Regions from separate parts of the Flavimobilis sp. BM9 genome, predicted to be linked through region 2. Evidence: predicted binding sites of a transcription regulator. Region 2 holds the regulator's gene; each other region holds the start of a gene.
What was found. Region 2 encodes HrcA, which represses chaperone genes, less so after heat shock. Its sites were predicted from a motif close to TTNGCACTCGNNNNNNNCGAGTGCNAA; they were not measured.

Region 1 (7,841 bases), on a different contig from region 2:
GCCTCGAGCCGCGTGTCGTCCCCCTTGGCCTCGAGGTTGGCCTCGAGCTCGGGGACCCCGTCGAAGTGGTCCTCGAGGCTGCGCTTGGACCGCCCGGTGATGAACAGGACGTCGTCGAGACCTGCTGCGACGGCTTCCTCGACGACGTACTGGATGGCCGGCTTGTCCACGATCGGGAGCATCTCTTTGGGGGTGCTCTTGGTCGCGGGGAGGAACCGGGTGCCGAGTCCTGCTGCAGGGATGACTGCCTTGGTGATCGCCATGCCGAGAGCCTAGCCGCGGTCCTCGGGATCCGCAGTTGACCGGATGCACACAGAACTTTGAGACACTGGAGGCATGAACGGAGCGACACAGCCCTACCCGATCCACGCGGCCCTCGAGATCGAGGACGCGAAGAACGCGCTGCGGGCTGCCATCCGTTCGAACCGTCAGCAGCGGTCCCCGCGGTTGCGGCAGGAGGCCGCAGAGTCGTTCGCCGACGTCCTCGCGTCCGCCGACGAGCTCGCCGACGTGAGGTGCGTCGCGGCATACGTCGCGCGCCCGCACGAGCCCGGCACGCTGCCGCTGATCGAGCGTCTTGCCGAGCGTGGGGTGCGCATACTGCTGCCCGTGCTGGGCGCTGGGCTCGAGCGAGGCTGGGCACCTTACGCGGGGGCCGACGACCTCCAGGAGCGGGCGCCCGGCCGCCCGCCGGAGCCGGGAACCGAGTCGCACGGCCCGGAGGCCCTCCAGGAGGCCGACGTCGTGATCGCGCCCGCGCTCGCGGTCGACACGACGGGGATGCGGCTCGGCCAGGGCGGCGGGTGGTACGACCGCGCCCTGAGCCACAAGCGTCCGGACGCGCTCGTCGTCGCGATGGTGTTCCCGGAGGAGATCTACGACGCCGCCGAGCGGCCGATCCCCCACGAGCCGCACGACGTCCCTGTCGACGCGATCGCGACGCCGTCGGGCTGGACGGCGATCGCCGCGACGTCGCAGGTCTAGCGGGAGGCTCGCACCCTCGTGGGTCGCGGGAGCGGTCCGCTCCCGTCGCCGACGGCCGCGGAGCCCGCCCGGGCCCCGCGCCGTGCCCCTGGGCGCCTGCCCCGGCTACTCGACGGGCTCGAGCACCAGGGTCGATGCTGCCGCACCTGTGACTGCAGCCGGGGTGAACGGCCACGCGAACGTCTCCCCGCGTACCCACGCGCCCAGCTGGTCGGCGTAGTGCGTGTGCCCGGGATGACCCGAGACGCCCGTGACGACCACCCACCGTGACGCGTCGAGGTCGGCGAGGTCGACGACCATGCGCATGGAAGGGCCCGCCGTCACGGAGAAGTCGCGCGCGCCGGTGACCGTGTGGCGCGCCGAGGCGTCCCACGCGGTCGCGTTGACGATCGACGAGCCTCCTGCAAGCTGCTCGGCGCCGGGGTTGACGAGCATGCGCACGGGCGCAGGGACGCTGTCGCCGCCGAGCACGGGGTGGGCGAGGCGAAGCTGGTGCAGCCTGCCCCACTGCCACTCGGCAGGGTTCTTGCCGAGCGTCGTGGTCAGCTCCAGGCGTGCGCCCTCGAGCGCGTCCTTGAGGATCTCGTCGCGTGTCTCGACGACGTTGACCGTCCGCCGGTCGTCCCACCACGGCGACGTCGGGTCGGCCATGAGGCTGTCGACGACCGCGAGCCACCTGCTCCCGCCCGCCGACTGCATCGAGGAGGGGAGATCGTCGCCGAACGTCCGCTCGAGGAGGTGCGACCACACCGCCGCGAAGTACGCGGCGCCGGCCGAGTCGGCGTCCATCTCGTGGTCCCAGCCGCGCAGCAGGTCCTGGCCCTCGGAGAGGAAGCCCGGCGCGAGATCGACGTCGAGGAGCGCCGGCACGAGCAGGTGGGCGTACGGGCTCCACACGTCGGACTGCAGCGCAGCCATCGCCTCGACCGTGACGGGCGAGCCCGACTCGACCTGTCCCTTGATGAGGGCGCGGATCCGCTCGGAGCGGTAGCCGTAGTCCCAGTCGGAGGTGAGGAACGGCCCGACGCCGCGCTCGGCGACAGCCTGGTTGGCCGCGACGATGAACCCCTCGGCCGGGTCGAGCACGGCCGGCATGTCCTCCGGGGCGACGAATCCCGTCCAGTCGTAGCGCGAGTCCCAGCCGGGTCGCGGCCACGTGCCGTCGGAGGCGGCAGACCCGGGGACGGTGGCGCGCACGGGGATCTGCCCCGGCGCCTGGTAGCCGATGTGCCCGTCGACCGTCGCGAACACGATGTTCTGGGAGGGCACGGCGAACAGTGCTGCGGCTGCGGCGACGTCGGCCGCGTCCTCGGCGCGGTTGAGCGCGAAGACCGCGTCTGCGGTCCGGCCGGGCGACAGGGCGGTCCAGGCGAGGGCGACGCCGTACGTCTGGCCCGATCCGGGTGCGGTGCCGGTCGGGGTCCGCAGCGCGGCGACGACGTCACCGAGCTCGCCGGAGACGACGGGTCCGTGCGCGGTGCCGCGCACGGTGATGACGACGTCGTCACCACCGTTGACCTTGATCGTCTCCTCGCGCAGGGTGAGCGGCTGCCACTCGCCGTCGCGCAGGTACGTGTCGTCCTTGATCGCCTCGATGAAGAAGTCGGTGACGTCCGCGCCGAGGTTGGTCAGGCCCCACGCGAGCGAGGCGTTGTGGCCGATGATGACGCCTGGGAAGCCCGCGAAGGAGAACCCGGAGACGTCGTACGGGCACGCGTCGGACACAGGTGCGCACCGCAGGCCGACCTGGTGCCAGATGCTGGGCGCCGCGAGCCCGAGGTGCGGGTCGTTCGCGAGCAGCGGCTTGCCCGTCGCGGTGAGGTCGCCCGAGACGACCCACGAGTTGGAGCCGGTCCCCTCGCCGCGCGCGACGGTCTGCGGGACGGCCGCGAGCGCGGCTGCGGCCGTCGCGACCGCGTCCTGGAGCGACGCGTCGCCCCACGGCACGTCGTCGTGCGCAGCGGCGCCCTCCGCAGCGGTGCGCGCTCCCGTGCTGCCCTGCGCCTGGCCCTGGCCCGCGGTGCGGGCGGCGTGCTGCGCAGTCAGCTCGTCACGGTCGAGGATCGGTGCGTTGCCGGTGCTCGCGTAGCGGGGGAAGAGCTGCTCGACCTGATCGACGTCACCGACGATGCCGAAGGTGGCCGCCCGGTCGAGCTCCTCGTCGTAGTTGCCGCGCAGGTCCCAGGCCATCGCCTTGAGCCACGCGACCGAGTCGATCGGGTCCCAGGGCTCAGGTGCCGAGACGTCGACCTGCATGCCGAGGACCGTGTACTCGAGCGCGATCGACGACGTACCGCGCCCGGCGAGGTAGTCGTTGACGCCCGCCGCGTAGGCGGTGAGGTTGGCACGCGTCGTCTCGTCGAGGAGCGCCCACTCCTGCTCGGCGACGTGCCGCCAGCCGAAGGTGCGGATGACGCGGTCGGCGGCGATCGCGTCGGGGTTGTCCCCGACGAGCTCCGCGAGCCGGCCCGAGGTGACGTGCCGCCGGTAGTCCATCTCGAAGAAGCGGTCCTGCGCGTGGACGTAGCCCTGGGCGCGGAAGAGGTCGGCGCTCGACGTCGCGGTGATCTGCGGGACGCCCTGCTGTCCCCGCTCGACGGTGACCTCGGCCTGGAGCCCGGCGATCGGCACCTCTCCCGACGTGGCGGGGAACGGTCGGCGCACGGCGCCGACGACGACGACGCTCGCGGTGACCAGGGCGATCACGACGAGCGCCGAGAGGGCGATGAGCGAACGACGAAGGACGCGGGCACGACTGGGCACAGGCCGAGCCTAGCCCGTGGCCTCGATCGAGGTGTGAGGAAGCCGTCAGAACGGGCGTGGGCCCGGCACGTTAGAATCAGCACTCGGAGAGCTGGAGTGCCAGAGGCGGCCGACCGGTCGGCGCGCAGCCGAGGTCCCGCCGGCACCCCGCTCGGAGCACGACACGTCGCCGTCCTTGAGGAGTTCCGCCAGTGCCCACCTACGCGTACACCTGCACCGCGTGCGGTCACAGCTTCGACATCCAGCAGTCGTTCAGCGACGACGCCCTGACCGTGTGCCCGGAGTGCTCGGGCAGGCTGCGCAAGATCTTCAGCACCGTCGGCGTGACGTTCAAGGGATCGGGCTTCTACCGCACCGACTCGCGGTCGGGCTCGAAGAGCTCGGTGCCTGCGGCACCGTCGAAGCCTTCCGGCGGCTCGTCCTCGACGCCCGCTGCGTCCTGAGCCCGCGGTCGCCCACAGGGTGACCCACGGGGACCGTCGTCCCCACGTCCGTGGCCTGGCGGACACGGCACACCATCGCCGCCCTAGCGTCGCCGCATGCCTCCGCACGCCACGCCCCGACCTGACCGAACAGCACAGAGAGCCCGCCGCCAGCAGCTCCTGCGCACCCGTCTGTGGCGGTGGCGCGTCGTCGCGACGTGCCTCGCGCTCGGCGCGACGACCGCCGCGGTCGTCGGCGCCCTGCGCGTCCCCGACGCACCGACGCGTCCCGCCGTCGCCCTCGCCCGGGACACCGCGCCCGGCGAGCGCCTCGCCCTGACCATCGCCCGCCTGCCGACGCACCTCGGCCCGGCCTGCGCCGTGACCACGCCCGGCGAGATCGAGGACGAGACCCTCGTCGTCGCCCTGCCTGCGGGGACACTCCTGTGCCCGTCGATGCTCGCGAGCTCGCCAGCGCACGGGCTCGCACGTGATGGGGACGTCGTCGTCCCGGTCACCCTGACCGACCCCGCGGTGGCGGCCGCGCTCAAGCCCGGCGACCGGGTGAACCTCGTGCGCGGTCGCACGGCCGACGGCGACGGGCAGACGCGCATCGTGGCCCGCAGCGCCCTCGTGCTGCCCTCTCGCGCGGGCGGGGAGACCTCGTCCGGGAGCGGGCTCCTGGGGCCAGCGACCGGGACGGGCTCGGCGACGACGACCGTGCTCGTCGCCGTCCGACCCGACGAGGGCCTCGCCCTCGTGGACGCCTCCGTCTCGGGCTACGTCGGCGCGGTCATCGTGCAATGATGCTGACGAGAGGGACGTCCACGAGGACGCACCAAGGCTTGACGAACCCCAGAGGGAGACGACGCATGAAGGAGACCTTGAACGGTTTCAAGGAGTTCATCCTCCGCGGCAACGTGATCGAGCTGGCCGTCGCCGTGATCATCGGCACCGCGTTCTCGGGCATCGTCGCGAAGATCCAGGAAGGCGTGATCAACCCGCTCATCGCGGCGTTCTTCGCGGCTCCTGACCTGTCGTCGGTCGGCTCCTTCACGATCAACGACTCGGTGTTCATGCCCGGCCTCGTGCTGAACGCGATCATCAACTTCCTCATCGTCGCGGCCGTCATCTACTTCGTGATCATCCTGCCCATCAACAAGCTGGCGGCAGCCCGCAAGCGCGGCGAGGTCGCGGAGCCGGCCGCTCCGTCCGAGGACATCCTGCTGCTCCAGGAGATCCGCGACCTGCTCAAGCAGCAGAACGGTGGCGGGACCAGCACCACGCCGGGGAACTTGCCCTCCCTCTGAGGGACACAGCACGAACGAAGGAGCGAGCCGCCCCCGCGCGGGGTCGGCTCGCTCCTTCGTCATGTCTCGGGGCTGCGCGTCGCGCGACCTTCAGTCGCGGTAGCCGGCGCCACCCCAGTGGGGCGGGAGGTCTCGCAACAGATGGGCGTCGTCGCTCTCGCGCCCGGCACCCTCGGACCATCCCTCGCCGCGCTCGTCGGCGCTGATCCCTGAGACCTCAGCCGTCTCGGTCCCCCTCCGCACGACGCGGCGGGGCTTGCGACGGGCACCCTCGCCCCCCGGAGGTGGGACGGGCACAGGCTGGTCAGGTCGAGGATCGTGCGGGCTCACGCCCCCATCATCCCAGCCCTCGCGGGTCAGGAGCCGAGCGCGCGACGAACAGCGGCGTTCACGGCCGCGTCCACACGGTTCGACCGGCGCACGACCCCGAGCTCGGCGCGCAGGGCGCCCGCGAGCTGCTCGGCGTCGCGCTCGATACCGTCCGACCTGATCCATGCGGCGAGCTCGTCGATCTCGTTGTCGCCGTACGCGTTGATCGGCAGGCCAGGCTGCACGTCGGGGCGAGGGGTGCGCACGGACTCGACAGCCGTGTCTGACGCCGCCGTCACGAGGTCGACCTGGACCCCGCCGACCATCGCGAACCCGCCCTGCATCACCGCGTCCGGACCGGTGTGCCGAGCACCCTCGACGACCTCGGACGCCGAGCCGGGCGACGCGGCGTCGGCCTCGACAGGGGCTGGCGCCTCTGCGACGGGCGTCTCGTCGGCCACGGTCGACGCAGCCGAGAGCGCGGACACGGCGCTGCGCCCCGACACGCTCGAACGGACGGAACCCGCCGACAGCACCGGGTCAGCCGGGCGCGCGGCGCCGCCGGGCACGTCGTGCGCGGAGGCCGCGCTCGACGCGTCGGCAGCTGTCTCTCCCGAGACGGGCGCCCACGCCGGGGTGGCCCAGCCGGGCGCGTACGGGTTCGCGCGCGGGATCTCCCCGGAGACCGCGGCGGCGAACGACGGCGTGACGATCCCGTCGGCGGGTCCGGACACGGGTCCCGCCCCGGCGGCATCGTCCACGTGCGGGGCGGAGGGCGCCTCGGGCGCTCCCTCGGCTCCCAGCTCCGCCGGCTCGACCGGCTCAGCCTCGGCGCGCTCCGGCTCCAGGGTCCCGGGCTGGACAGAGTCGAGGGCACCCGGTGCTACGGCCGCGGCCGGCGCAGCCGCCACGGGCGTCTCGAGCTCGATCGGGTCCACGATCGCCGGGAGCGTCACCGGGACGTTCGCAGCATCACGGCCACCGAACATCGGCTGCTCGAACATGCTCGCGGCCACGTCGAGCACGACCTGCCGGATACGGCTCGCCTCCTTGACCGGGTCGAGGAACGCGGCAGCCGACCACACCTGGACGACCGTCCACCCGAGCGCCTCGAGCCGCTCGGCACGCTGACGGTCGCGCACGCGGACGGACGGCTCCGCGACGTACGCGGCGTCGTCGGTCAGGACGGCCACGAGCATCCGGTCCGGGAGGTCCGGGTGACCGACGACGAGCGGGATCCGCTCTCCGCCACGCATGCCGAAGTCCGTCTCGACGAGGAGCCCAGCACGCCACAGGCGCTCGGCGAGGTCGATGACGAGGCGGTCAGGGTTGAGGTCCGTCTCGATGCCTCCGGCGAGCATCGAGCGCGGCCCTTCGGCCGCACGCCGCTCGACGAACTCGAGGAGGTCGCCGAGGAGACGCGCACCCGGGCTGCGCAGACGCTCGGGGTCGAGGTCCTCGTACCCGAAGCACGAGACGACGGTCAGCCGGGCGCGCGAGACGCCGAGCGCGTCGAGGAGCATCGCCTCGCCCGACGGCTCGGACACCGCACCGAAGCGGTGCAGGACCCGACCGTGCGGGGTGCGGCCGAAGCCGACCGACATGACGACGGCGTCGCGCGAGAGACCTGCGACCGCGGACAGGTCCGCGATGACGACCGGCTCGTGGGCCGCCGGGTCGAAGAACGACGAGAGCGCCGGGTTGCGGCGGACCTCACCGAGCAGCGCCTCGCGGACCCGGTCCGCGTGCAGCTCGCTCAGCGTGATGATCGCGAGCGACTCCTCGGGCCGGACGAGCGCGTGCTCGATCGCGAGCTCGACGACCCGGTCCACCTCGCCCTGCGTCGTCTGGACCGTGCCCGTCGCGGCGTCGGGCATGCCCGACGCGTCGACGGTCTGGAAGTCGACCAGGTCACGCGAGACGGGCAGCGGCGTGGGTCGGAGCACGTCGCCGTAGCCGTGCGTCGTGAGGAACTCGACGAGCTCCTGGTCACGCGACGACACCTGTGCTCGCAGCGGCACCGTCGGGAGAATGCGAGCGAGGTCGCGCACGG
Region 2 (7,841 bases):
GGTCAGGCAGGGTCGGTGACGAAGTCGATGAGCTCCTCGACGCGCCCGAGGAGTGCGGGCTCGAGGTCCGCGTACGAGCGCACGGTTCCGAGGATCCGCTTCCATCCTTGCGCGACGTCCGCCTGATTAGCGTGGGGCCAGCCGAGCTCGCGCAGGATCCCGGTCTTCCACTCGGTGCCCCGCTCGATGACCGGCCAGTTCTCGAGACCGATGCGCGCTGGTCGCACGGCCTGCCACACGTCGACGAACGGGTGGCCCAGCACCTTGACGGTGCCGTTCGGAACGAGGCGCAGCGCCTCGTCGGCGAGGCGCCGCTCTTTCGTCCCAGGCAGCAGGTGGTCGACGAGGACGCCGACGCGACGCTCTCGGGTCGGTCGGAACTCGCGCAGCGCGTCGGCGAGGTTGTCGACGCCGTCGAGCAGCTCGACGACGACACCCTCGACGCGCAGGTCGTCACCCCAGACGCGCTCGACGAGCTCGGCGTCGTGCTTGCCCTCGACCCAGATGCGTGAGCCGCGTGCCACGCGGGCGCGTGCGTCGCGCACGACCGTCGACCCGGACGCGGTGCGCGTCGGGGCGGCGGGAGCACGGCCGACGGGCGCGGTGAGGACGACAGGTTCGCCGTCGATCCAGAACCCTGGGCCGAGCGGGAACGTGCGTGTCCGGCCGGCGCGGTCCTCAAGCTCGACGACGTGCTGACCGCCGGACTTCTCGACGCGGACGACGGCACCGACCCAGCCGGTCATGACCTCCTCGACGACGGTCCCGCGCTCGGCGGGCACGGGACGGGAGACGGGGCGCCGGGGGTGGTGGTCCGAGCCGCCGGACAGGACGTCAGAGCCATAGCGATCGTGCACCTGGCCACCCTAGCTGGCGGCCGGAGATCGTCGGGTGAGCGTGCGTGATGCTGATCGCGGCGTCAGTCCACAGGTCTGTCGTATCGGTCGCGCCGCGAGCGTGGGTGCCCTAGTTTGTCGGTCATGTCTCAGGGGGTGCGGGGAGTGAAGGTCGGGGTTCCGGCGAGGGCAGCGTGGGTTGCCGCGGTGTTGTTGCTGGTGGGGTGCACGGGGCAGGTCGAGGTTCAGCCGCCTGCCGGTACGGCCACCGCTGGCGGTGTCTCGTCCGCCCCGACGCCAGCGCCTTCGGCGTCTCCGCCCGCGCCGTCAGGGACACCCGTCCCGGGTCCCACGATCGCTCCGCCGCCGCCGAAGCCCGTCGCACCCGACACGCTCGATGACCCCACCCCTGAGGGGGCGCTGTCAGCGATCAGGTACTTCTACGACCTCTACCCGTACGCGTATGCGACGGGCGACATCGAAGGCCTCAAGGATGTCAGCGGCAACGCCTGCGGCTACTGCATGAAGCTGATGGACCGCATTGAGAAGTTCAAAGCTGACGGGGGAGAAGCCGCTGGCTTCGTGGTGGAGTTTGCCGACGCCAAGTACGACGAGGAGACAGCCACGACCTTTCACGTCGACTTTCAAGTTTGGTTCGAGGTCGCTCCGGGAGTAGTCCGCCTGTCGCCCGGTGGCAAGGTCGAGGACGTCGACGGCCAGAAGCTCGACCTCCTGATCTCGGTCGATCTCGAGGAGACGTGGGAACTCGGCAAGGTGTTGGAAGTTGACAGTGCGAGCTAGGGCTATGGCTCGCCTCATATTCCGCGTGCACGCAAGTCTCATGATCCCCGTAGCAGTGTTGGGTGGGTCGATCGAGGATCCGGTGGGAATTCATGGCGGTACTGACGGCGCTGGCGTGAACATCAGAGGCGAGAGGCGTGTGGGAGATGATCACCGCACCACTGGGAAGCGCCCGCCTGTCGCGCGCACGCGAGCGATGGATCCGGGGGAGTGCTCGATCGCTGAGCTGACGGCGAACCCTGGTGTGGCGTTCTGGTGCTCGGCGGCGATCGGTGAGAGTGCTGGGTGCGGGGAGGACGAGCGGTTCCGGGTGCCGTACCTGCGTAGCGTCTGGGACACGTCGACCGGGGCGTGGGGTCCGTGGACTCTCTACCGGGATGCGGGGTGCGAGGGCGACGGGGACCCGGGCGAGGGTGACGTCGGCGCGGAGGTCGAGCGGGAGATCAAGCGGCTGGAGCTGAAGGGCTCCCCGCTGGGGCGAAGCCCGGGCACCGCCGCGACGTACGTACAGACGGACACGATCGTGTGGACGGACGCGGTGCCGCAGGTGTTCGACCTGACGATCCTCGGGCAGGCGGTCGAGCTCGAGATGACGCCGGTCCAGTTCTCGTGGGACTTCGGGGACGGCTCTCGGCCTCTGGTCACGACCAAGACAGGAGGGCCCTACCCCGACAAGTCGGTGAGCCACGTCTACACACGTCTGGAGACGGTGCAGATCACGCTGACGACGACGTGGAGCGGACGCTACCGCCTGGCGGGTTCGCAGGCGTGGCTGCCGGTGAGCGGCATGGCGACGACGACCAGCGTCGACGATCCCCTTGAGCTGCGCGAGTACCGCACGCGTCTCGTCGCCGGCCCGTTGGAGGACTGAACCGACCCTCGGTGCGACTTCGCGCACAGCGTGACGCAGACCGCCGTCCCCACATCGCGCGGCCCGTTAAGATTGGCACTCGAAGGCCGGGAGTGCGAACAGCTGGCTCCCCGGGATCGGTCCGGCGCGACGGAGGAGGCGGCGCAAGATGAGCTCAGAGCGCAGGCTCGACGTGCTGCGTGCGATCGTCGAGGACTATGTGACGACGCGCGAGCCCGTGGGCTCGAAGCTTCTCGCCGAGCGGCACAGCCTCGGCGTGTCTCCGGCGACGATCCGCAACGACATGGCGGCGCTCGAGGAAGAAGGCCTGATCGCGCAGCCTCACACGTCGGCAGGTCGCGTCCCGACCGACCGCGGCTACCGGCTCTTCGTCGACCAGCTTGCGGAGGTCAAGCCCCTCTCGCGGCCCGAGCGCCGCGCGATCTCCGTGTTCCTCGACCAAGCCGTCGACCTCGACGACGTGATCTTCCGGGCCTCGCGACTCCTCGCGCACCTCACGCAGCAGGTCGCAGTCGTGCAGTACCCGTCTCTCCGGCGGTCGGGGCTGCGCCACCTCGAGCTCGTCCCGGTCCCGGGCAGCCGCCTGCTGGTCGTCATCATCACGGACACGGGCCGCGTCGAGCAGCGCACCCTGTCCCTGAGCGAGGACGTCGACGAGGCGCTGATCGCGATCGTCCGCGGCCGCCTCAATGCGGCCGTCCTCGGACGGCGGCTCCCGGAGATCCGGGAGGCGTTGCCCGGCCTGCTCGAGCAGTTCGACGAGACGCAGCGCCCGCTCGTCCAGGAGATCTTCGACCTCCTTGCCGACACCCTCGCGGAGGAGACGGAGGAGCGCATCGTCCTCTCCGGAGCATCTAACCTTGCGCGCAGCGACGCCGGGCTCGAGAGCTCGCTGCGGCCCGTCCTCGAGGCGCTCGAGGAGGAGGTCGTCCTGCTCGGCCTGCTCACCGAGATGTCCGAGGACTCGCGCGGCGTGGCCGTGCGCATCGGTCATGAGACGCAGCATGCCGGGCTCTCCGTCACCTCCGTCGTCAGCACCGGTTACGGTACTGAGGGTGACTCGGTCGCGCTCCTCGGCTCGATCGGTCCGACCCGGATGGACTACCCGGGGACGATCGCCTCCGTGCGCGCTGTCGCCCGGTATCTCACGCGCATCCTCGCCACCTGACCGGACGCGCCCGCGCTGCGGGAACGCGCCACCCTCGACCCACCACCAGGAAGCAGCTTCGTGACGGACTACTACGAGATCCTCGGCGTCCCGCGTGACGCGACCCAGGACCAGATCAAGAAGGCCTACCGCAAGCTCGCGCGCGAGCTCCACCCGGACGTCGCCGGGGCGGACGCCGAGGACCGGTTCAAGGACGTGACTCGCGCGTACGAGGTTCTGGGCAGCCCGGACAAGCGCCAGTCGTACGACATGGGTACCGACCCGTCCTCGCCCGGCGGCGGCCAGGGTGGCGCGTTCGGCTTTCAGGACATCTTCGAGACGTTCTTCGGGGGCGGCCAGGCGCAGCGTGGGCCGGTGCCGCGCTCGCGCCGCGGCCAGGACGCTCTCGTCCGCCTCGACATCGACCTCGCAGAGGCGACGTTCGGCACGCGCCGCGAGCTGCCCGTCGACACGGCTGTCGTCTGCAGCACGTGCGGCGGCTCGTGCTGCCGACCGGGGACGTCCGTCCGCACCTGTGAGGTGTGCGGCGGCCGAGGCTCGGTCCAGCGGGTCGCGCGTTCCTTCCTCGGCCAGGTCATGACGACCGCGCCGTGCTCAGCCTGCCAGGGCCACGGCACGACCGTCCCCGAGCCGTGCCCGGACTGCGCGGGCGAAGGCCGCGTGCGCAGCCGCCGCACGCTCGTCGTCGAGGTCCCCGCCGGAGTAGACACGGGTACCCGGATCAAGATGACCGGCCAGGGCGAGGCGGGCCCCGCCGGTGGCCCTGCCGGCGACATCTACGTCGAGATCCGCGAGAAGAAGCACGAGCGCTTCATCCGCCGCGGCGACGACCTGCACTGCACGCTCGAGATCCCGATGACGGCAGCCGCGCTCGGCACGACGATCGAGCTCGAGACCCTCGACGGGCTCCAGGAGGTCGTGTGCCCGCCCGGCACGCAGCCCGGTGACACCGTCACCTTGCGCAACCTCGGCGTCGGTCACCTGCACGTCGGCGGTCGCGGCGACCTCGAAGTCCACGTCGACGTCGTCGTCCCCACCTCGCTCGACGAGGAGCAGGCCGAGCTCCTGCGCCGTCTCGCCGCGCTGCGCGGAGAGGAGAAGCCCGAGGCAAAGGTGTCCGCAGCGCACCCGGGTGTCTTCGCCCGCCTGCGTGAGAAGATCGCAGGCCGCTGACCGCACTCGACGTGAGAGGGTGCGCAGATGAGCGCTCCGGTATTCCTGGCTGAGTCCGCCCGCCTCGAGCAGTACCCCGCCGGGTCGGTGTACGTGCTCGACGGACCGGAGGGACGGCACGCGGGTGTCGTCCAACGGCGCCGTGCCGGCGAGCAGATCGACGTGGTCGACGGCGAGGGCCTCCGCCTGCGCTGCACGATCCGCGATGTCCACGACTCTCAGGTGACCCTCGAGGTCGACGAGGTGTGCCGCGACCGCGACCCGGCCCCGCACCTCGTGCTCGTCCAGGCCCTCGCCAAGGGGGACCGCGACGAGCTCGCGATCGAGGCTGCGACCGAGGTCGGCGTCGACAGCGTGATCCCGTGGCAGGCGTCACGGTCGATCGTCGTGTGGCGCGGCGACCGTGCCGCGCGCTCGCGAGCCCGCTGGGTCGCGACCGTCCGCACCGCCACGAAGCAGGCGCGCCGCGCGCGGGTCCCTGAGGTGGAGGAGGCGCTGACGACGTCGCGCCTCGCCGTGCGCACCGCCGAGGTCGTGTCGGGTGGGGGCGCTGTTCTCGTCCTGCACGAGGAGGCGACGACGCCGATCTCCGCCGCGAACGTCCCGGAACCGGGAGTCGAGGCTCAGGTGCTCGTCGTCGTCGGGCCAGAAGGCGGGATCGCCGCCGAGGAGCTTGCAGAGCTCACCGAGGCGGGCGCACAGCCCGTCCTGCTGGGTCCGCACGTCCTGCGCACCTCGACCGCAGGGCCCGTGGCGCTCGCGCTCCTCGCGGACCGGCTGGGGTTCTGGGGCGGTCGCTGAGCGACCGCTGGAGCCAGCGGCTCAGCGCGTCACTTGACCGTGATCGTCGCCGAGACGAGGTTGAGCGGCTGACCGTCCATCGCCGACGACTCGAAGACGGCGACCGTCCAGGTGCCGGGCTCGAGATCGACGGTGGTCTCGAAGGGCCCGACCTCGCCGTTCGCGCCCGTCATGGTGCTGCCTTCCTGTGAAGGCTCCTCGAGCGAACCGCCCTCCGCATAGACGACCCAGCTGAGGTTGCCCTCGAACGCGGTCGCCTCGCCCGTGATGGTGACGGTCGGTCCGGTGACGACGGCACCGTCGACCGGGGAGGTGAGGACCGTCGTCCCGTTCGTCGCGGACTTCCCGGGGGTCGGCTCGCCCTCGGGCGACGTCGTCGTGGGAGCGGGTGCCGTCGTCGGAGCCGGGGTCGTCGTGGCTGCCGTCGACGTCGGGTCCGTCGCGGCAGGCGTCGACTCGTCTGCGCACGCGGCGAGAGACCCGACGAGCAGCGCGACGACGAGCGCGGAGCGGACGGTCGAGCGGGACATGGTGCCTCCAGAGCGTGTGCGGACATGGCCGTGCACCCACTCTGCCAGGAGGTCGTCCCTGCGGGGCGGTCGACACGGCACGGCGTCGGTAGACTGCTCGTGACCAGGACGCACCAGCGCGGAGGACGACGGCTCAGGCCGGCCCATGCCAGAGACCACAGCAACAGCAGGACCGGGACGCCCCGACGACGACGCAGCTCCCGCTCACCCCCGGACGCGTGCCGGTGCACGCCTCGAGCACCGGATCGTCGTCCCGCCGCAGGTCGACATGGTCGCTCTCCTCGGCCCGCAGGACGGCGTGCTCAGAGCGATCGAGGAGGGCTTCGAGCGTGTCGACGTGCACGCGCGTGGCAACCAGATCACGGTGAGCGGCCCGGCCGGTGACGTCGCGCTCGCCGTCCGTCTCGTCGACGAGCTCCTCGAGCTCGCGGAGGCCGGCACGCCGCTCAGCCCCGACGTGGTGACGCGATCGGTCGCGATGCTCGCCTCGCAGGGTGCGCCGCGTCCCGCCGAGGTGCTCAGCCACGACATCGTGTCGAACCGCGGCCGGACGATCCGCCCCAAGACGCTCGGGCAGAAGCGCTACGTCGACGCGATCGCGTCGTCGACCATCACGTTCGGCATCGGACCGGCCGGGACCGGCAAGACGTACCTCGCCATGGCGACCGCCGTCCAGGCGCTCCAGGCGAAGAAGGTCAGCCGCCTCGTTCTGACGCGGCCCGCGGTCGAGGCGGGGGAGCGGCTAGGGTTCCTGCCCGGCACGCTCACCGACAAGATCGACCCCTACCTGCGTCCGCTGTACGACGCGCTGCACGACATGATCGACCCGGAGTCGATCCCGCGACTCATGGAGTCCGGCACGATCGAGGTCGCACCGCTCGCGTACATGCGTGGGCGCACCCTGAACGACGCGTTCATCATCCTCGACGAGGCGCAGAACACGACGCCCGACCAGATGAAGATGTTCCTCACCCGCCTCGGCTTCGGCTCGACGATGGTCGTCACGGGCGACGTCACGCAGGTGGACCTCCCGGGCGGCGTCCGCTCCGGGCTGCGGGTCGTCGAGGACGTCCTGAGCGGTGTCGACGACGTCGAGTTCTGCCACCTCACGAGCGAGGACGTCGTCCGCCACCGACTCGTCGGCGAGATCATCGAGGCGTATGCCCGGTGGGACGTCGAGAAGCAGGCCGCGCAGCCCACCATTCGGCCGTCCGGCCGACCAGAACGCACCCGCCCGGAGAGCCAGGAGAGGCACGCATGACGATCGAGGTCAACAACGAGTCGGGCTTCGAGGTCGACGAGGCGGAGTTCGCCGCGCTCGCCCGCTACGTCCTCGACGCGATGCACCTGCACCCGCAGACGGAGCTGTCGATCCTCATGGTCGGCACAGACGTCATGACCGAGCTGCACGTGCAGTGGATGGACGAGCCTGGGCCGACCGACGTCCTGTCGTTCCCGATGGACGAGCTGCGGCCCGGCCGTGAGGGCGACGTGACCCCTGCAGGTCTGCTCGGCGACGTCGTGCTGTGCCCCGAGGTTGCCGCGCAGCAGGCGAAGGTGGCCGGCCACTCGACGATCGAGGAGATGCTGCTGCTGACGACGCACGGGATCTTGCACCTCCTCGGGTACGACCACGCGGAGCCGGAGGAGGAGAAGGAGAT
Region 3 (7,841 bases), on a different contig from region 2:
GCGGCGCAGGTCGCCGCCGTCCCGGGAGTCGCTGCCACCTTCGCGACGGCCGCGATCCCGGCGGACGTGAAGATCGAGGACGACGACGAGGAGATGCCGCTGTTCGACTCGCTGTCCTGGGAGGCGGGCTCGCTCGCCGTGCTGCCGCGCGGCGCGAGCTCGGACATCCTCGACCTCGACGTGCGCGAGGGTTCGGTCGCGGCGCTCGACGGCGTCGACACGGTCGCGGTGGGCCGCGACGCGCTGTTCGGCACGGGCAAGGGCTACGGCGACTCGATCGAGGTGCGGTGGCCCGACGGCGAGGAGCGCACGGCGACGATCGTCGTGGTGTACGGGCGGTCGCTCGGGTTCGGCGACCTCGTCGTCGGCGAGGCGACGCTCGCCGCGCACGGCCTCGCCGCCCAGCCCGACTCGATCCTGGTGCAGACCGCGCCGGGCGCGGCGGACGACGTCGAGCAGCGCCTGACGACGCTCGGCGCACCCGTGCGTGACGTCGCCGCGCACGTCGAGGCTGTCAAGGGCTCGGGCGGGTCGATGCAGGACCTGTCGATGATCCTCCTGCTCGCGCTGCTGGGGTTCGTGACGCTCGCGGGCGCGAACACGCTCGCGATGCTCTCGGGTCAGCGTGGCGGCGAGCTGGCGCTCTTGCGGCGCACGGGCGCGACGGGTCGCCAGCTCACGGCGATGGTCCTCGTCGAGGCGGTGTTCGTCATCGGTGCGGCCGTGCTGCTCGGGACGGTCGCCGTCCTGCCTGCGCTCGTGGGCGCGGGCTACGGGATGCTCGGCACGCCCCTGCCGGTGGTCGACTGGGCGATGTTCGGCGGGCTGGCCGCGGTCGTGGCTGTGGTCGCGCTCGTGACGACCGTCCCGATCACTCTGCGGCGGCGAGCCGCGAGCTGAGCGTGTCGCGCGCCTGCTGCGCGACCGGACGGACGGTCTTGTCACGGTCGGAGAAGTGCCGGGCGATGACCGCGTGGTGCTCAGCGCCGCCCTGCTGTGCGAGAGCGCGCAGGGCGGCGCTGCGCACGCGCGCGTTGTCGTCGTCCGTCAGACGCACGAGCTGGTCGAGCGCGGGGATGCCCCGCTCGAGCACCACGCGCAGGCACATCTCGCGCACACGCCACGCCTGGTTGCTCAGGCCCTTGAGGACGAACGGTGCTGCGGAGTCGTCCCACACGTGGAGCAGGGCGCGGGCGCCCCACAGCTCAGGCCAGTACAGGGGCGGGGCGCCGTCGAGGATGCCGAGGCCGTGCCGGCCACCCGCGTACAGGAGGAAGTCCTTGCCGGCGTTCTCCCCGCGCAGGAGGGCGATCGCGCTGGCCACCACCTTGTCCTCGCCGTAGTGGTCGACGGCGGCGCGCAGGCGCTCCCCCGTCGGCAGGTCGAGGGGGATGTGGGGGTTGGGGTTCAGCTTCTTCTCCATGATGGGTCCAGCCTAGGCGCGTTCTGCTGCCGCCGGGCCTTCGCCCGCCAGTGGCAAGGCGTAGGCCCGCGGGATGAGGTGCGGCGGTGACGGATGATCCCTGCGGCCGACGCGCCGGAGCGGTTGCGCTTGGTGGGATGAGGTCATGACCGCGACTCTCCTCTCGCCCGCCCCGACCGTGCGCCGCGCTGCGCTCCCGGTCGTGTTCGTCCTTGCCGCGAGCTGGTCGCTCGGGTTTGCGACGTTTCACGCGCAGGGCTGGCTGCCGGACGCCTTGGCTCCGTTCGCGAACTCGGCGAGCGGGTGGACGCTGCTGACCGCGTGCCTCGTGGCGATCGCCCGCCCTGGGTGGCGGCTGGGCGCGGTGCTGGGTGCGGCGAGCTTCATCCTGCTCGTGCTCGGGTACGCGGCGGCGGCCGACGTGGCCGACCTGTTCTACAGCCCGGTGCGGTTCGGGGTCATCGGCCTCGTGGTCGGGCCGTTCGTCGGGGCTGCGGCCGCGTCGCTGCGGGACGGCGGCCGCGCTGCGGCCGCGGGGACCGCCCTGCTGGGCGGGATCGGGTTGGGTGAGTCGGTCTACGGCATCACCGTGGTGAGCGGGACGACGGGCCTGACGTACTGGGTCGCGGCGGGGGTGTGTGCGCTCGTGCTTGTCGGCGGGATGGTGCTGGGTCGCCTGCGGAGCCGCGACGACCGGATCGTCGCGGTCGTCGGGGCGGCGGTCGTCGCGGTGGCGTTCGGTGTGGCCTACCGGGCGCTCGGCGGCGTGTGAGTCACCCGTCGAGGTCCCCGACGGTGCCGGTCTCGGGGTCCGTACCGGTCGGGGCGTAGCGGAGCTGGACGGTGCCGGAGGAGCCTGCGACGGGCGGCTCGAGGAGCCGGAGCCCGGAGGCGCGCACCCCGTCGGGAAACACCTTCTTCCCCTGGCCGAGCACGACCGGGTACACCCACAGCGTCAGGACGTCGAAGAGCCGCTCGGCGAGCAGCGTCTGCACGAGGTTGACGCTGCCGATCACGTGCGTGCTCTCGTGCCGGTCTCGAACCGCCTGCACTGCTGCGGCGAGGTCGGCGCCGAGGAGAGTCGAACCTTCCCAGGTGAGGTCGGGGTTGCCGCGGCTCGCGACGTACTTGGGGACGGCGTTGAGCTGCGCGCCGATGTCGTCACGGTGATGCGGCCAGTACGCCGCGAAGATCTCGTACGTCCGGCGACCGAGGAGGAGCGCGTCCATCGCCTCGATCCCGGCGGTCACGGACTCCCCGACCAGCTCGTCCATGTGCGGCGCCTGCCAGCCGCCGAACGGAAACCCGCCGTCGCGGTCCTCGTCCGGGCCGCCGGGCGCCTGCGCGACGCCGTCGAGCGTGGTGAACAGGTCGATGTACAGCTTGCCCATGGGTGCTCCTCGTCGAACGGCCGGGCGACCCTCCGAGCGTACGTCCGGCCCTCACGTGGCACGACCGGTCGCCCGGTCCGCGTAGCATGTCCACGGCGGCACGGCCCCCGCGAGCACCTCGGTCCTCCGGCCCGCGCCCCGGGCCTCTAGCTCAGTTGGTAGAGCATCGGACTTTTAATCCGCGGGTCGTGGGTTCGAGCCCCACGGGGCCCACGCCGCGCACAAGGCTCGGACCCTTGCCCGGAGAATCTTCGGGGCTGGGTTCGGGCCTCGCCGCTCGGCCCGCCTTGCTGACGTGGGCAAGCAGGTCGTCCGCCGGATAGCGCGGACGACCAAGAGTCGGCCACCCCGGGCCAGGGCTCAGCGGTCGCGGACGTCGTCGGTGGTGAAGCCCTCGCGCGCTCCCCGCTCCTCTAGCGTCTCCAGTTCCTGGAAGAACGTGACCTGCCAGCCTGCCGGCCCCTGGATACGGGCGTTGAGACTTTGGAAGGGCGTCTTCACCGGCGGGGCGACCAGGTCGGCGCCGCCGTCGAGTGCTGCCGCGACAGCCTGCTCGGTGTCATCGACCTCCAGTGCGATCCGGAGCACTCCGGGCGTGTGCGGCGCCCCCTCGACAACGTCGATGTTCTTGGCGTGCGTCGGGGTGGCCAACTCGATCGTCGCGATGCCAGCGTGCAGGATCGCCACGCGGTCGTCGCCCTCAGTTGCGAAGGCCAGCTGCTCCGGCATCCCGAGCACATCGCGGTAGAACCGCACGGCGTTGTCGAAGTCGTCGGTCTCGATGATCAGACGTAGCTGTCTCGGGGAGGGGATGTTCGATGTCATGTCCCTCATCTTGCAGGCACACCCACGTGCCAGGACCTGTCCCGTGTGGACGTGCGACGTTCACGGCCGTGTGGTGCGGCGCGCCCCAGCTGATCCGCCGCCCCGGGCTGCGCCCCCGAGCGCGACCGACACGCCGAGCATGAACCCGGCGTCGTACCAGCTGCCGGAGTTGCTGACCTCGTAGATGCCGACCTTGTCGTTGAAGAGGGACACGATGAAGGTCACCGGCGAGATCAGCCCGTGCCACAGCCCTTGCCAGACCCCGGGCGCGCCGGCCGCCTCGCTGGCCTCGGGAGCCGTGGGCGCGCACGCCGCCAGGGCGAGGACCAGGAGCAGCCCGACGGCGGGAAGGACGCGCTTCGTCACGGAGTGCTTGGTCATGGGTTCGCTCACCCCTCACGGCGCCGGGGGTCCTCGGCGAGGAACGGTCCCTGGCGACTCTTCATCGAAGCACCGTCGGCAGGGCCGGTCAACGGTGGTCCCGTCGGCGAGACTGCACGTTTCGCTCTCGCCGAACGAGGCTGGCACTCACCATGCACGAGTGCTAGAACAGGAGATGTAGCCAACCCGTCCGCGGGCAGCCGCTGACGGCGTTCGACGACTTCGACGGTCGAGGTCGTGCTTCGAGGAGGTGGTGACGATGGCTACACGTTGGGACCCGTTCCGGGAGATGGATCGCCTGATGTCGTCCGTCCTGACGACCCCGCGCGGCTCCGCGGCGATGCCGATGGACCTGCTGCGCGAGGAGGACCACTACGTGCTGGCGGTCGACCTGCCGGGTGCAGACCCGGGCACGATCGACATCTCTGTCGAGGACAGCACCCTGACGATCCGCGCTGAGCGGACCGCACGCTCGAGCGACTCGGACTGGCTGGTCCGCGAGCGCCCGTCGGGCACGTTCGCCCGCCAGCTCACGGTGGGTCGCGGCCTCGCGCTCGACCAGATCACGGCGAGCTACGCCGACGGCGTGCTGTCGCTGACCATCCCGGTGAGCGAGCAGGCCAAGCCGCGGAAGATCGAGGTGCAGCACCAGGGCACGCCCGCTCAGATCACGCAGGACGCCCCCGCGTCCTGACCACGACCACCGCGCCCCGTCCGGCACTGCGCAGCCGGGCGGGGCGCGGCGTCGTCTCGACACCGCGCCCCGCGAGGGATGCTCAGGCGTCCGGGCTGACGCGGACGAGCATCTTGCCGACGTTGCCGCCGCGCATCATGTCGAGGAACGCGTCGACGGCGTTCTCGACGCCGTCGACGATCGTCTCGTCGTAGGCGATCTTGCCGTCGGCGAACCAGCCGGCCATCTTCTGGGTGAACTCGGGCGCGAGGTGGACGTAGCTGCCGAGGGTGAAGCCCTTGAGCGTGAGGCCACGCGTGATGATGTTCGCCATGTTGTCCGGGCCGGGCGTCCGCTCGGTCGTGTTGTAGCCGGTGATCGCGCCGCACAGGGCGATGCGCCCGCCGGTGTTCATGACGTCGAGCGCAGCCTCGAGGTGGTCGCCGCCGACGTTGTCGAAGAACACGTCGACGCCGTCGGGCGCGAGGGCGGGGAGCTGCTCGCGGACGGGCGCGTCCTTGTAGTTGAGCGCGGCGTCGTACCCGTACTTCTCGGTGAGGAGCGCGACCTTCTCGGCCGAGCCGGCCGAGCCGATGACCCGCTTCGCGCCGAGGAGGCGGGCGATCTGCCCGGCAGCGGTGCCGACGGCGCCCGCGGCGCCGGAGACGAACACCGTGTCGCCCTCCTTGATGCTGGCGATCGCGGTGAGGCCGACGTATCCGGTGAGGCCGGTCATGCCGAGCATGCCGAGGCGCGCGGAGAGCGGGACGCCGGGGAGCTCGGGGACGGCGCGGAACGCGGTTGCGTCTGCCTGGGCGACGTCGCGCCAGCCGAGGTCGTGCTGGACGAGCGTCCCGACGGGCAAGGAGTCGGCGGCGGACTCGACGACGCGGCCGATCGCACCGCCCGTCATGGTCTCGCCGAGGGCGAACGGCGGGACGTAGCTCTTGACGTCGTTCATGCGGCCGCGCATGTACGGGTCGACGGAGAGGAACGCGTTCGCGACGCGCACCTCGCCGGGGGCGAGGTCGCCGAGCTCGACGGTGACCGTGCGGAAGTTCTCGGGGGTGGGCCACCCGTGGGGACGGGAGACGAGCTGGACCTGGGTGCTGGCTGCGTGGGTCATGTTCTGCTTTCGTTCGGTTTCAGAGTGCGAGGCCGAGGGCGAGGGCGATCACGCCGAGCGCGGGTGCGAGGCCCTGCTTGAGCGCTGCCGAGGCCTTGTCGGGGCTCGAGAGGAGGAGGACGAGGGCGGCGGCGGCCATCGAGCCGGCGCCGGTGAGGACGAGGGTTGCGCCGACGGCGGTGTGCCCGGCTGCGTAGAGGCCGATGCCGAGGGCGACGGCGATCGCGAGGAAGAGGTTGTAGAACCCCTGGTTGAACGCGAGCTGCTGCTGCGCGGCGGCCTGCTCGACGGTGCCGGTGCCGAAGACGGCGCGGGCGCGGGCGCTCGTCCAGGCGATCGACTCGAGATAGAAGATGAAGACGTGCACGAGGGCGGCGACGCCTGCGAGCACGAGGCCTGCGATGACCATGGGGACTCCTCGGTTGAGCGCGCCCTGCGCGCCGTTAGTGGACTGATCGATCTAGAATATACTGGATCGATCAGTTCACCACCAGGAGGGTCACATGGGCCGCACCCAGACGTTCGACACGAACGAGGTCGTCCGCGCCGCCCGCGCCGTCTTCTGGGAGCACGGCTACGAGAGCGCCGCGCTCCCCGACCTCGAGAAGGCCACCGGCCTCTCACGCTCGAGCATCTACCACGCGTTCGGCTCGAAGCGCGGCCTTTTCGACGCCGCGGTCGCGAGCTACCTCGACGAGGTCGTCCGCCCGCCGCTACGCCAGCTCGCGCGCGACGACGCCACCCCCGACGCCCTCGACCGCTACCTTCTCGGGCTGCGCGACGCGCTCCAGCACGCCGGTTCCGGCGCCGCCATGAACGGCTGCCTCCTCATCTCCGCCGCCAACGCCCCGATCGCCCGCGACGACACCGTCGCGCGCACGATCGACGCCTACGCAGCCGAGCTGCGCACCGCCGTCGTCTCCGGCATCGCCCGCCAGCTCCCCGACCTTCCCGCCAGCCAGCGCGACACCCTCGCGACCGCCTGCGCCGGCCTCGTCATTGCGGCCCTGTCGCTCGTGCGGGTGAACCTCACGGCCGCCGTCGCGTCGCTCGACGCCGCCCGCGACCTCGTGCGCAGCCACGAACGAGCCGCTCAGCCCCGGGAGCCCGCGCCCCTGGGGTGACCGGCCCCACACCGGTGCGCGTCCGTCCCACACGAACCGATCACAGACACCCCTCACCCAGGCATGTACGGTATTTCGGGCCGTGCACTCGGCCGTGACCCGGCGCGGTGCTGTCAGCGACGTCGAGCACCGTGACAGGAGGATCCTTGCGAAGCAGTGTGGAACCGCGCCGCCCCGCGACGCAGAGTCGCGGCGTGGGACGCAGCCACGGCAAGGCGATCCTCTTCGGCGAGCACGCCGTCGTCCACGGCGCCCCCGCGATCGTGGTGCCTGTCCCGGCCCTGACGCTCACCGCGCACGTGACCGTCACCGACGGCCCCAGCCGCATCGTGTCCTCCCTCTACTCCGGCCCTGTCACGGATGCGCCGGACCGCCTCAGCCCCACCGTCGCGGCTCTGCAGGCCGCGCTCGGCTGGTTCGACCTCGCCGACGTGAACGTCGCGCTGCGCATCAGCAGCGACATCCCCGCCTCGCGCGGGCTCGGCTCGAGCGCCGCGACCGGCGCCGCCGTCGTCGCCGCGATCGCCGACCTCGCCGGCCGGGAGCTCACCTCCGGCGAGCGTCACGACCTCATCCAGACGTCCGAGCGCGTCGCCCACGGCGCCCCGAGCGGCATCGACGCGCACGGCGTCGTCTCGACGTCTCCCCTGTGGTTCCACGGCGGCACCGTCGAGGCCCTGCCGACGGGCGCGGAGCTCACGTTCGTCCTCGCTGACACGGGCGTCGCGGGCAGCACCCGCACCGCGGTCGACGCGGTCCGCCGCGTCCGCGAGACCGAGCCCGACCGGTTCGGCGGCATCCTCGCCCGCCTCACGGCGATCGCGCACGCCGCCCGCACCGCCCTCGCGACCGGCGACCGCGCGACGGTCGGCGCGCTCATGGACGAGTCGCACGAGCA

Region 1: a site for HrcA is predicted at 3,824-3,850, ahead of AC4F3Q_RS09925 (FmdB family zinc ribbon protein). Genes of this name have one in related genera too.
Region 3: a site for HrcA is predicted at 4,161-4,187, ahead of AC4F3Q_RS08625 (Hsp20/alpha crystallin family protein). Genes of this name have one in related genera too.

Annotation. Positions count from the first base shown of each region.
Region 1 covers NZ_JBZEMO010000005.1:56,604-64,444, reverse strand. The annotation lists gene AC4F3Q_RS09940 (UTP--glucose-1-phosphate uridylyltransferase) at 1-263, opposite strand, end outside; gene AC4F3Q_RS09935 (5-formyltetrahydrofolate cyclo-ligase) at 337-984, shown strand; gene AC4F3Q_RS09930 (penicillin acylase family protein) at 1,090-3,747, opposite strand; gene AC4F3Q_RS09925 (FmdB family zinc ribbon protein) at 3,939-4,190, shown strand; gene AC4F3Q_RS09920 (CpaB family protein) at 4,287-4,976, shown strand; gene mscL (large conductance mechanosensitive channel protein MscL) at 5,042-5,479, shown strand; gene AC4F3Q_RS09910 (hypothetical protein) at 5,836-7,841, opposite strand, start outside.
Region 2 covers NZ_JBZEMO010000006.1:118,701-126,541, forward strand. The annotation lists gene AC4F3Q_RS11750 (DUF3097 domain-containing protein) at 3-857, opposite strand; gene AC4F3Q_RS11755 (DUF6318 family protein) at 981-1,637, shown strand; gene AC4F3Q_RS11760 (hypothetical protein) at 1,834-2,508, shown strand; gene hrcA (heat-inducible transcriptional repressor HrcA) at 2,657-3,676, shown strand; gene dnaJ (molecular chaperone DnaJ) at 3,737-4,849, shown strand; gene AC4F3Q_RS11775 (16S rRNA (uracil(1498)-N(3))-methyltransferase) at 4,877-5,650, shown strand; gene AC4F3Q_RS11780 (Gmad2 immunoglobulin-like domain-containing protein) at 5,680-6,180, opposite strand; gene AC4F3Q_RS11785 (PhoH family protein) at 6,326-7,441, shown strand; gene ybeY (rRNA maturation RNase YbeY) at 7,438-7,841, shown strand, end outside.
Region 3 covers NZ_JBZEMO010000004.1:160,491-168,331, reverse strand. The annotation lists gene AC4F3Q_RS08660 (FtsX-like permease family protein) at 1-900, shown strand, start outside; gene AC4F3Q_RS08655 (HEAT repeat domain-containing protein) at 872-1,423, opposite strand; gene AC4F3Q_RS08650 (DUF6518 family protein) at 1,569-2,195, shown strand; gene AC4F3Q_RS08645 (dihydrofolate reductase family protein) at 2,197-2,814, opposite strand; tRNA gene AC4F3Q_RS08640 (tRNA-Lys) at 2,955-3,027, shown strand; gene AC4F3Q_RS08635 (VOC family protein) at 3,175-3,639, opposite strand; gene AC4F3Q_RS08630 (hypothetical protein) at 3,700-4,020, opposite strand; gene AC4F3Q_RS08625 (Hsp20/alpha crystallin family protein) at 4,280-4,714, shown strand; gene AC4F3Q_RS08620 (NADP-dependent oxidoreductase) at 4,797-5,819, opposite strand; gene AC4F3Q_RS08615 (DUF1304 domain-containing protein) at 5,839-6,228, opposite strand; gene AC4F3Q_RS08610 (TetR/AcrR family transcriptional regulator) at 6,323-6,943, shown strand; gene mvk (mevalonate kinase) at 7,138-7,841, shown strand, end outside.